3 regions of the Bacillus sp. GW823-FHT06A10 genome follow, and region 2 is predicted to be linked to each of the others. Evidence: riboswitches for the same ligand, from Rfam matches in the RefSeq annotation. Region 2 holds a riboswitch; each other region holds the start of a gene.
The links. Region 2 has a riboswitch for magnesium ahead of mgtA (magnesium-translocating P-type ATPase). Riboswitches for the same ligand answer to the same signal wherever they lie in the genome.
Positions count from the first base shown of each region.

Region 1 (4,309 bases), on a different contig from region 2:
ACTTTTTATCATTCCATAAATTAATATATTCTTCAAATGCTTGTTTTGGCGGTTCGTTTTTATTACATCCTACCAACATAACTGCGAAACAAATGAAAAACAGCATCCATAATTTTTTCAATTCAATCTTCTCCCTTAGTTAAAAATGATAATTCCTTTCTTAATTTATTTAATAAAAAATGTTTTAACGCTTAATAGACAGTGAAAGTAAGGATATTGTTCCATATTTACAAAAAACTAAAAAAGAGTGATAAGAATTCCGTAAATTTGGAATCCTCATCACTCTCGTTTGATATTGTGCAAATCATGAATATGAAATAATAATTTCTAATTTTAAAAAATAATTTTAATTTTCCAACTAACGAGATAAAAATCATGTATTTGTTCTATTTTTAATAATTCATAAATTCGTTGAAATGTTCGCATCAAATTCATCTGATGTTTTGGTATCTATTTTTCTCCCATCAATTGTCATCTTTATTTTTTGTTTTTGGTTTGCTGTTACCACCCAAGCGTTCGGTAAATAACGATCTTCATGGGATAATGTAGACGGTGAATTTATAACCTTTCCTCCTAAATATAGCGTAGCAGAAGAACCTCCATCCATTGCCATTGCATTTATAGCGCCTTTTTCATATAGAATATCTTGACACTCTTTTAACGTAGCCCCTATACTATGCGTCTGTCTACCGTCAATAACTAGAAACATAATTGTACCATCTTCTTTTTGGGCCATAATACTTCTTGGAGCCGACCCCCAACCGCCGTCTCCTTCTGTAATCATTTTTTCTCCATTTACAATTAACTGTGGCATAAATCCAGCTGCGGAAACGACTTGTTTATCCAACAGTTGTTGGGTAGAATAATTTCCTGTTATCATTTGACCAAACTTTGTTAATCCCGTAATAATTGTAGGGGCATTTCTATCCATATTTGTATCAATAGCTTTCCCATTTTCTATCACAATTCCAGTAGCAACATTTCCTCCACCCCTTCCTGTTTCGTCAGCAAATCCACTTGCATTCACAGCAACAAGTGCATGATTACGTTTTGCCATTACGCTAATTTTTTCTCCCCTGTTAGCGCCCTGTGTTCCTTGATGGCTAACAAGTTTAACATTGAAGGGATTGCTAATAGTAACTAATTTTCCTTCAAAAAGAAAGCGACTATCTTTGTTACTTTTAATCGTTTCTACATCAATTTCTAATGGCTGATTTTTAAATTCTTCTAATCTTTTTCCTGCTATTTTTTTATAAATATGCTCATCACTATTTGACCATTTTGGATGATTAATTCTATCTTGCAATTTATCTAGTTCCTTTTGGGATAGGAATGTATACTTCGCATATTGTGGATGCTGAGAAGTTAGTATACTCCCAGCCATTGTTATGCGAAGCTCCCGGCCATAGCTAGTACCAAATAATATTCCTATGCCAATAAGCATGAAAATAGACAATAGAAGCAAAATTCGTTTGAAGATTTTTCTTAGATGTTTCATAGTTTTATCCTCCGGTATTAATTACATTCAATGAATCTTTTAAAATATTTTTTAATAAAGACAAAGGTGTTTGATTTCCTCATGCCTGAATTCCCCGCTATATTTTAGCAATTAGGGCAAAATACTTATTCCGAATTTCATTTTTTCAGTGTATATTTATAAATTTAATAACATTTTTGCAACCATGAAATAAATTACTAATCCTGTTCCGTCAACAAATGTTGTAATAAATGGACCTGAAACAACTGCAGGATCTAGTTTTAATTTTCTTAGAATCAAAGGTAAAACAGCTGCTACAAGAGAGGCCCAAATAACAATAAATAATAAAGTAATTGCTACAACTTGTGCAACTTCTGTTCCAACTCCTAACATATAAGCACGAGTGAGCCCAGCTATCCCAAGTGCAAGTCCAAGAAGCATACCTATTGCAAATTCCTTTTTCATTACACGGAAAATGTCTTTAAATTTCACCTCTCCAATACCAATTGCACGAGTAATTGTTGCTACAACCTGTGTTCCTGTATTCCCTCCAGTACCTACTAATAATGGAACAAAGAAAGCAAGGGCAACTACAGTTTCAATTTCGTCTTCAAAATACTTTAATACTGTACCTGTATATGCCTCAGCAACAAAAAGAAGTAATAACCATGGTAGACGTTTGAAGAAAATACTCCAAACGCTAGCTTCAAAGTAAGATTGATTCAACGGTTCACTTCCGCCTAACTTTTGAATATCTTCTGTAGCTTCTGCTTCCATAACATTCATTACGTCATCAAATGTTATAATACCAATCATTTTATTATTTACTGTTATCACAGGTATGGCTGCTAAATTATAATTTAGTAGCTTTTTTACAACTTCTTGCTGGTCAACTTCAGCATGTACTGAAATTACCTCTGGCATCATGATAGTAGATAATATCTCTTCATCTGCTGCTAGTAATAACTCATGTATGGAAACGATTCCCTCAAGATAACCATGACTATCAAGAACATAACTATAAGATATTGATTCTACATTTTCAGAATGTTCCCTAATGTACTTCAATGTCATTTTTACTGACCAATTTCCTCTAACTGCAACAAAATCACTTGTGACAAGACTTCCTGCCGTTTCAGGTTTGAAATTCATCAATTTTTTTACGTTATGTTTTGTAATTTTGTCTAGATACGCCATTAATTTAGCTTGTTTTTCAGGATGAACCGCTAGAAGTAAATCTACTAATTCATCAATCGGTTGTAAATTTAGTAACTTTTTAGCTTTGTTTTCAGATAAGTGAATTAAGATATTATATTTTTCTTCTGCACTCATATATTGAAGCATTTTAGAGCTTTTTAATACGGGAATCGTATTTAGCAATATGATTTGATCTTCAATTGAAAATCTTTTTACTTCTTGCGCAACATCATACGACGGAAGACGTAAAACTTTCTCTGCATCCAAATTATTTTTGGTTACAAGTAATTCTTTTAATAATTTCTTCATGTTAACTCCTCCTCATATTGCTAAGGGAGACTCTAGAGTTTCATGAGTGGTTTTGTTTTATTTTATCTGTCTAAAATTTTTTATTAGAGCAATAATAGTTACATTGCAATCAATTCATTATTTAGAATTACCTCCTTTTTGAATATAGACAAGATAAAAATAAATAACATTAAACAGAAAAACCTTTACTCAAAAAGGAGTAAAGGTTTTATCACAATACAAATAAATGATTATTAAGACAGCTCTGCCGAAATCACAGAGGTGCCTTTCTACCAAATCGTATACCACTCCCTCGTTGAGTTTTAGCACTGTATAGCATAGGTTTTTATAACCAGCTACATTAAGAAGGGCCTTAATCCGACCGTTCCTGTTGACCCATTGGCGTCTCTCGACATTTTTGGGCAGCAGCGTTTCTCTATACAGGAGCCTCACCTAACAAAGTTTATTGAATTACTTCAAAATTTAAACCAGAATTTAATATTTGTCAACTGACTTTCAATTCCATTCATAAAAAAATCTTTTATAGAAAATGAAATTATATTTTATTATAAATTTAAAATTCCCCTTAAAAAACATAGAATTCAAATAGATTTAATTCGAAGAAACGTAATAAAACATATGAAACTTATTGTTTTTAATCAAATTCCAACTTTATAACAAAAGATGAATAATTAGTCATTCTGTATATCAAAAGAACATTCACAAAAAAATCTTCTTTTATGATTAAAATCTTCTTTACTGTTTATCAAATTTATATGGTTAAACTACTTAATCAAACGATACACTACAAGTCAAAAATATGTACTTATACAGAATGATTACAGACATTTTTTCATATCATTTCTCAAAGAACTATAAAGCAATAAAACAAATAAAATTAGCAATATGGTTGCTTGACAAGCAAAAAAAATATATTTATGCTTGCTACACGAAACAAACACATAAAATTTATATTGCTTAACCTGTTAGGTGAGGCTCCTATGCAAACACAGGCTATTGCCCAAAAATGTCGAAAGACGCCAATGGGTAGAACAGGAATTGTCGGATTAAGGCTCTTCTTAAGATAGCTAAGTAATGAATTTTCATTACTTTACGTTGTATAGTGCCAAAGCTCTACTAGAGGGAAAAAAGCCTTATTTACTCATGCCATTTTGAATCCCTCTAGTTACATACTAGGGGGATTTTTGCGTAAAAAACAGGGAATAAGCGATAGAATCTTCCTAAACAAAAGTCATATTTAGTAATTGACGAGAACAAGATTCTATTCATTAGCAAATGTAATATTATGTTTTGTTTTAAATCAGGAGGATATTAAAATGAAAAAAA
Region 1 is NZ_JBXAHT010000001.1:1,698,044-1,702,352, reverse strand. Features, by position in the region: gene AC1Q8M_RS08575 (penicillin-binding transpeptidase domain-containing protein) at 1-121, opposite strand, end outside; gene AC1Q8M_RS08570 (phosphodiester glycosidase family protein) at 401-1,498, opposite strand; gene mgtE (magnesium transporter) at 1,655-2,983, opposite strand; M-box (ykoK) riboswitch at 3,265-3,430, opposite strand; M-box (ykoK) riboswitch at 3,938-4,114, shown strand; gene AC1Q8M_RS08560 (FtsW/RodA/SpoVE family cell cycle protein) at 4,300-4,309, shown strand, end outside.
Region 1: linked by a shared signal. The riboswitch ahead of mgtE (magnesium transporter) and the one ahead of mgtA (magnesium-translocating P-type ATPase) in region 2 are both predicted to bind magnesium.

Region 2 (4,309 bases):
AGTATCCCATTTTCGGGGTTTTTCTAGAAACTCTTTATCCATTTTGTCCCATGGAATAGAAAGTTGTGAAATATCATAAAGTAAGTTTTGAATTAAAAGATGAATGGCAAGCATCGGTAAAAAAGGAATGAAAGCACTTGCTACTAACACGCTAAACACATTACCGAAGTTAGAGCTAGCTGTCATCTTAATATATTTTAAAATATTTCCGAATGTAGTACGTCCTTCTACAATCCCGGCTTCTAATATAGTTAAACTTTTTTCGAGTAGAATAATATCAGAAGCTTCTTTCGCAATATCAGTAGCAGTATCAACAGATATTCCGACATCAGCTTCACGTAATGCTACAGCATCGTTAATGCCGTCTCCCATGTAACCTACAGTGTGTCTGTTTCCTTGTAATGCGTGTATAATGCGAGATTTTTGCATTGGATTAAGCTTCGCAAATACAGTCGTTTCTTCAGCAAGTTTTGCTAATGCTTTATCTGGTAAAGAATCAATCTCGTAACCGAGGATTGGTTCGCCGATATCTAATCCAACTTCTTTACAAACTTTTCGTGTAACAATTTCGTTATCGCCAGTTAAAATTTTTACTTGTACACCATGCTTTTGTAATGCTTGAATTGCAGCTGCTGCAGATGGTTTCGGTGGATCTAAAAAGCCGATATATCCAGCGAGAATCATATCAGTTTCGTCTTTTACTGCGTACTCTTTATCATTTATGTTTCTATCTTTTTTATAAGCCACAGCAATAACCCGCATACCTTCACTATTCAATGTCTCGCTTAGTTTTTTGACATTTGAGCGTATTTCCTCAGTGAGTGTAACGATTTTTTTATCCACTTCAGTGTAGTTGCAAATTGATAAAATTTCTTCTACGGCACCTTTACAAACCATTGTATGTTCACCTGAAATATCTTTTACGATGACTGACATACGCCGGCGGGCGAAATCGAATGGAATTTCATCTAGCTTTTGAAAAGCTGATGGGTCAAATGTATTGTTTTCCTCTGTATGCTTAATAACAGCTTTATCTATTAAGTTTTTCAATCCAGTTTGATAGAAACTATTTAAATAGGCAAATTGCAAGACACGATTGCATTTATTTCCACTAGAATCTAAGTGACGAACAAGGACAACTTTATCTTCTGTTAAAGTTCCGGTTTTATCTGTACAAAGAATGTTCATAGCACCTAAGTTTTGAATAGAATTTAGCTGTTTTACAATTACTTTTTGTTTAGACATGTTAACGGCACCTTTAGCTAAATTAGCAGTTACAATCATTGGTAACATTTCAGGTGTAAGACCAACAGCAACGGCAATAGCGAAGAAGAAAGCTTCTTGCCAATCTCCCTTTGTGAATCCGTTAATGAGAAGGACGATAGGCGCCATAATAAGCATGAATGTAATTAAGAGCCAGCTTACTTTGTTTACACCTTTATCAAAGCTTGTTTCTACACGCTTTCCGATTACCTTATTTGCTAAAGAGCCGAAATACGTATCGGTACTTGTTGAGATGACAACAGCTTTTGCGCTACCACTTACAATATTTGTTCCCATGAAGCAAAGGTTTTCCATATCGAGTGGATTGTAATTTTTTTTCATGTTTTTCGGTAAGATATGCTTATTTTCTGTATGGTAGCAGTGTTCGTATTTTTCTATAGGAAGTGCTTCCCCTGTCAAAGAAGATTGATTAACAAATAAATCTTTAGCGGATACAACACGCACATCAGCTGGAACGATATCACCAGCTGAAAGGGAAATAATATCGCCAGGTACAAGCTCTTCAATTGGAATTTCTGTTGTGTAATTTCGATTTAAATTCGTTACATTTTTTGTTTCATGTACAAATCCATTTATTCTAAATACGCTCGCAGTTGTTCGAACCATAGCCTTTAACTTATCGGCAGCTTTTTGAGAACGAAATTCTTGGGAAAACCGAATCGTTGCACTAAGTAGTACCATTGCAGATACGACAATTGTTCCTTGTATGTCATCTGTGAAAAAGGAGAGTGCTCCAAGAGCTAATAAAACGAAAATAAATGGATTTTTAAATGCCAGCAGAAATTGAATGTACCACGGCGCCATTTTATTATGAGCTATTTCGTTCGGACCGTATAAAGAAAGTCTACGAGCCACTTCTTGTTTAGATAATCCATCTTGTGTTGTTTCTAGAAGTTTTAACGCAGAGATTACATCTTGTGTTGCAACCTCCACTAATAATTCGTTATTTGTTTTCACGCTATCTTGCTCATAAGCATGCTTTGTTTCTTGTCTTTGTAAATTAAACATCGGTAGTTCCTCCTCTGTCATGAAGGAGGAAACAATCTGTTACCTAACTAACTATTTGAAATGGTGAGGAACAGTTTCTTTCCTACCTACATGATGAAATATGAATGTAAAACGTATGGGTATCTGGGCCGAATCATCAATTGCCAACTGTTCCTCACCTCCGTACAATTTAGTAGTTTCTGAATATGCTATGTTTGTTTCATAGTAAGGTGCATATAGACGTAAAAAGACCTTTACTCAAAACGAGTAAAGGTCTGAATTCGCAGTTAAAAGAGTCCACAACAAAGACTGCTAGTAGACATAAATAAAAACAGTTTTTGTGTATGACAAAATACATGCACCTCTCCCTCGTTGAGTTTTAGCACTGTATAGCATAGGTACTGAAACCAGCTACGTTAAAAAAGGCCTTCATTCCGACCTTTCCTGTTGACCCATTGGCGTCTCTCGACATTTTTGGGCAGCAGCGTTTCTCTATACAGGAGCCTCACCTAACAGAGACCATATTCAATTACATGTTGAATGTTAGCACTGTAAAATCGTAGTGTCAATATCTTTTTTATCTGTGTTTTTAAAATATTAAATGGATTTATAATAGATATATGGGATGAAATACATGATATTAATTATAAATAATGTGGAAAATAAATATTTTTATAAAAGGGGAATTTGTAATGGTACCACAAAATTTTATTATAAATATTGAGAATCAAAAGTGGTTGTTTAATGAGCAGGAAGATTTATGTTCTCACGGGGAAATTTATTTAAATGTGGATGGAACGATTATTACACAAACAGGTATGGATGAGGAATGGGGAATAAGTGAATCAGCTTTAGCTCTGTTACGAACTTTAGATAAAGAATATATTTGTGATATTGAAAATGAAGAGGGGCTTATTTTGCATGGATGTGGCACTAGGCTCATGTTAGGATGCCCAATTTCAATTCATTGGACTATAAACCATATAGGTGAAAATGTGGTTTTAAAGGATTTTGTCAAAGTTATTTCTACTGATCAAAAGGCTATATACTATGAAGGGCTTCATATAGAAGTAAATGAAAATGAATATAGAAAACAAATTGTTTCTTTTGCGCTACAAGCAAAAGAATTATTCAATAAATCAAATGAAAAGATAATTTTAGATGAGTTTGATCAAAGTATGTATACAGACTTTTGGACGGAATATAATCATTTGCTAAATAAGTATAAATAAAAAAGCACTGTAACCAGTGCTTTTTTATTATAGATTACGAGATTGTAGGGTTTTCAAAAATAACAATCTCTGAACTGTTTGTAGTTGAAACGCGTTGGGCGTAATATGTTAAAGCTGAAGAAATATATGCTGGTAACGTATCATTTGTATGTGATGTTGTATATTCATGGATTAATTCCTTTAAAGTTGTCCATTCTAATTGTGCTGGGTGATCAGACACGAAAGAACTTACCCAGCGATCAAATGAAGATGAAAAATCAGTTTGTAAACGAAATACTTCTTTCATAATAAAACGCTCCCTTAAAATGTAGTATAATCATTTTAACACAAAACACGAACGATCGCTAAATTTTTTGAGTATAATGTTCGTGTTATATAGTTGTCTAGATGATTGGTTATGTAAATTCAATTTGCCATTTGAAATAACATTCCGTAAGATGAGAGATAGAGTATATTTAGAGCTGGAGGAAAGAAAGTGGAATTTGTATTTTTAGGAACTGGTGCAGGTGTTCCTTCAAAAGGAAGGAACGTTTCAGCAATTGCTTTACAATTGTTAGAAGAACGAGGACAAACTTGGTTATTTGATTGTGGCGAGGCCACGCAACATCAAATATTACATACATCTGTACGTCCGCGCCGCATTGAAAAAATATTTATTACGCATTTACATGGCGATCATATTTTTGGATTGCCTGGTTTATTAGGTAGCCGTTCATTTCAAGGAGGAACTACGCCTTTAACGGTGTATGGACCGAAAGGAATTAAACAATTTATTGAAGTGGCATTATCGGTAAGTACGACACATG
Region 2 is NZ_JBXAHT010000002.1:675,474-679,782, forward strand. Features, by position in the region: gene mgtA (magnesium-translocating P-type ATPase) at 1-2,292, opposite strand, end outside; M-box (ykoK) riboswitch at 2,628-2,795, opposite strand; gene AC1Q8M_RS18370 (hypothetical protein) at 2,964-3,503, shown strand; gene AC1Q8M_RS18375 (DUF3932 family protein) at 3,538-3,789, opposite strand; gene rnz (ribonuclease Z) at 3,979-4,309, shown strand, end outside.

Region 3 (4,309 bases), on a different contig from region 2:
TGAGTAATATTGATAGAAAAACACTATAAAAATATCTTGCATATTTACAAAATTAAAAAGATGAATAACGTTTTTTCAATATAAAATAAAAAAGATAGCCTATATAGGCTATCTTTTTTATTTTATTTAATTACTCGCACCACTATATGCTACATGTCGTTTCTCAATTCTCTCTTCAATTTCTTTCATATTTTCTTTATTATTTAATAGTGATTGTTTATTTTCAATTAATAATTGTTTAAAAGATTTTCTCACTTTTTTTCTCATTTTCATTGTCCTCCTTGGGGGATGGGTTATATAAAAGATAAGGAATTATCTGTGTGTCCTTATAATAATTGATTGTTGTGAATTCTATTTGAACTTCATATGAAAATTCCGCTTATTTTCTGACAACTTTGTGAACACGAAAAAAAAGCTATCTAAAACTATGTTGAAATTAATTCACTTCATTATAAAAGTTACTATTTTCATCAACTTTTATCATTATATATTGTCGAAACATTTATATATTTAAAATTGAGTTCGACATAATTTTATTTACTATAATACTGTTTACAAAAACCAAAAGAGGGTGTCACCAAGTCAAAGTTCGACTTATACAACATCCCTCTTTCCAAACTATTTATAGCATATTTATTAATATTTCAGGTCTTCCCCAATTCATTTCTTCACAAACAAATCTAAGTTTTTCTTCATCCATTGTGTGTAATCCCTCTTCTAGTAAACATGAAATTGGAACTTCACAGTGAATTTGTGCTAATTGCAACGAAATATTTAAGTTCTCTAAATCACTTTCAATCTTCGTACGCTGCGCTTTTGTTAATGATTCTACATTTTCTAGTACAGCGGATACTGTTCCGTGCTCTTGAATAAGCTTATACGCTGTTTTTTCACCGATACCTTTTACACCTGGATAATTATCACTTGTATCTCCCATGAAAGCTTTTGCATGGACGATTTGCCACGGCTCTACACCTTTTTCTTCCATGATTTTCTCCGGTGTGTAATATTCGTAATTTCCAATTCCTTTACGCAGAAGCATAACTGTAACGTTCTTATCAACAAGTTGAAGTAAATCTGTATCACCAGTTAAAATATAAACTTCAGCTTCATTGCAGTATTGTTTTGCAAGCGTACCGATACAATCATCGGCTTCGTAGCCTTTCATACCGATAACTGGAATGGATAATTTTGCAGTCATTTCTTGCACTAAATCAAATTGAGGAATTAATTCTTCTGGTGGCGCTGCACGATTTGCTTTATAATTCGAGAACGATTCTGTTCTAAATGTCGTACTTCCCATATCCCAGCATGTAACGATATGTGTTGGTTCGATCGCTTGCGTAGCTGTTAACAAGTGTTTCATATAACCATGAATCCCGTTCGTAGGGGTTCCATCTTGTCGTTTCATAAATTGTCCGTAGACACTTGTTGCGTAAAAAGCACGAAATAATAGTGCCATACCATCAACTAATAATACTTTTTTCATAATTCCTCTCCTATTAAAAAAATAATAACCTCACGTTATCACGTAAGGTTATATAAATAGATTACCATTCTACGTTTTTGCTCAACTTTGTCTATTATACATTGTTTTTGTATATTTAGCACCATTAACACATTAAGACGTTCTACTACAACAAGTATGCAATATGCCTGAATACGTATTTTTTCCAGTAGAAACAACGACAGCCTTTGCACTTCCACTAACGATATGTGAACCTTTAAAACATACATTTTCAAGCTCAAGTGGATTATAATCTTTCATCCGTTTTAATGGAATAAATCGTTTACGTTCAAGGTGATAGCAGCTTTCAAACTTCTCTATACTCGCTTCGTTTCCCGTTAACACAGACTCATTCACTAATAAATCATCTGCATAAATAATACGTACATCAGCTGGCACAGCATCTCCAGCCGAAAGAAAAATCATATCTCCAGGTACAAGTTCTTGCACTGGTATCTCCATCATTTTCAGTTCACTATTTAGCCCTGTACTACTAGAACATTCTACTCTAGATACAGTAATCGTTTCACGTTGTAACTCATCACACACACGTTGTTTTGAAAAACCTGGAATCATGCCACCAAGCTTCATCATTACTTCTGTAAGAATTGCTCTTTTTGAAGTTAGTTCATTTCGGCCATATACTTGAATACGTTTTTGCGCCTCTTTCATTGATAGTCCGTCTCTTGTTGTTTTAAAATATGCAAATACAGATTTTACATCTCTTGTTGCAATTTCAATTAATAAATCTTTATTTTTTTGGAGCATTGTTTGTTCTTTTATTGATTTTTTATTTAGTTTATATGACGTGTTACCCACAGTTTTGTTTGCATATAACATATTATCGTCTCCTCCTTTACAACATAGGAAGAAACGCTTTGTTTCTCAATTTATCCACTTTTCTGTGAAAGTTGTCTAGCGCTTTATAAACGCTACATTGTGATAAATATAGAGGGAGGAACAAATCGTTTCCTGCCTACATCATATATTTTTGATTTGAAGTATATGGGTAACGGAACCGAGTCAGAATTTGACATGCTCCTCACCTCCTCGTTTAATTTTATAGTTTATACTATGAAATTACTCATAGCTTGGTAACAAAAAAGACCCCTACCCTTAAGAGAGTAGTGGCCATTACATACACAAATAAACGATTTCTAATATAATTAGAAATCTACGGACCTCTCCCTCGCCGAGTTTTAGCACTGTATAGCATAGGTACATTACCAGCTACGTTAAGAAAAACCTTAATTCGATCATTCCTGTTGACCCATTGGCGTCTCTCGACATTTTTGGGCAGTAGCATTTCTCTATACAGGAGCCTCACCTAACAGAGACTTATTTTCATTACATTGAAAATGTTACTCTTATTTAAAATAGATGTCAACAGTAGCCTACAATTTTTTCAAAAGGTATGGCAAACTAACGTATATAAAGTGAAACTTTAATCAGTGGGGGTTTTGTTCATCCCCCACTGATTATTAGCCCTCACCAATCGGGCTGCCCGGCAAATAGCGGGATAAAATAAAAAACTTTACGTTTAAACGTAAAGTTTTTAATAAGTTATACAACCAGCGATTACAATCCCAATTGAAAGCGATAAAAACATAAGAAAAAGACCGACTGCTTGATTATCTTCTTCGAGACTTTTGTTTATATTAAAGCGTGGTGTAAGCCACTCAGCTAAATAAAAGACGATAATTTGAGCCAAAATCCCAACTGCTCCCCACGAAATCATATCAAGAAGTGAAATTGAATTAGCTGCTGTCGAATATAAAACAACAGCTAACCCAAGTAATCGTCCTCCAAGCACATAGCTTACCGCCTTATTTCCTTGAGCCATTAACTTAAATTCCTTTACTTTCGTTGTCACTTCCATCAAGAACAGACCTATACATAAAAGGCCGAGTGTTACTGCTAAATATAATAAAAAATTAATCATTTTTTCCCCTCCTTTTTATACCTACCGGTAAATAGTACGATTCATTTCCTGTAATCTTTTCTCCCGCACGAATACCGATACTACTCGCTTTTCCAGCAATTAAAAACGAACCAAACACATATGACAGTTTCTCGATCCCTTTTTCTGTTTCCAAGGATACGACTGGCAGTTCGGTATACTTTTGAAATATCGGCAGTGACGCTTTATACGTTTCGTGTGCATTTTGAAGCATAATATTTTCGTCTTTATCGCGAATCGTAATTGTATCTCCTTCTCTCCCAAATGAAGGTTTTTGAACGAAAGAACCTTTTCCTAAAAATAAATCTGGTTCTAAATATGTAGGTAACATATATTCTTTAATCCACTGTTGTTCCTCATTTGTATAAAAGACCTCTTCTTCTGCTAACCCCCAAATAAGACACTGAATTGATTTTGGCTGAAGTAAAAATGCTGACAAAGGATTTATTATAAAAAGCTTTCCGGCTTTTACAAGTTGCAGCAGTTCCACACCTACCAAATCTCCTGTTTCAGGATCTTGATCCTCAATTAAATCTTCTATCGGATACGTTTGGCGATATAAAACATCAATCTTCGTCCCATCTTTATCAACTAGAGCATCCTTTGTAATTCTAAGTTCTGACATTGGCACTACTTTATTTTCAACATGGCATAGCTGACTTAAATACATAGTGGTATTCCAATCCTCGATATGTTCATGATGTGCTGTAAAAACAACATTTGGATTATCTAATCCCTTTGTCGCTTCCATTACTGCTTTCGTTACACCAGAAGATAGCAATCGTTCTTGATCCGAGTTTGGATCATCATAACCTAGATTTTCACATACTTTCCCATTCATT
Region 3 is NZ_JBXAHT010000001.1:792,521-796,829, reverse strand. Features, by position in the region: gene AC1Q8M_RS04225 (FbpB family small basic protein) at 127-267, opposite strand; gene AC1Q8M_RS04220 (5'-3' exonuclease) at 623-1,489, opposite strand; gene AC1Q8M_RS04215 (P-type ATPase actuator domain-containing protein) at 1,622-2,347, opposite strand; M-box (ykoK) riboswitch at 2,684-2,849, opposite strand; gene AC1Q8M_RS04210 (DUF350 domain-containing protein) at 3,063-3,449, opposite strand; gene AC1Q8M_RS04205 (glutathionylspermidine synthase family protein) at 3,442-4,309, opposite strand, start outside.
Region 3: linked by a shared signal. The riboswitch ahead of AC1Q8M_RS04215 (P-type ATPase actuator domain-containing protein) and the one ahead of mgtA (magnesium-translocating P-type ATPase) in region 2 are both predicted to bind magnesium.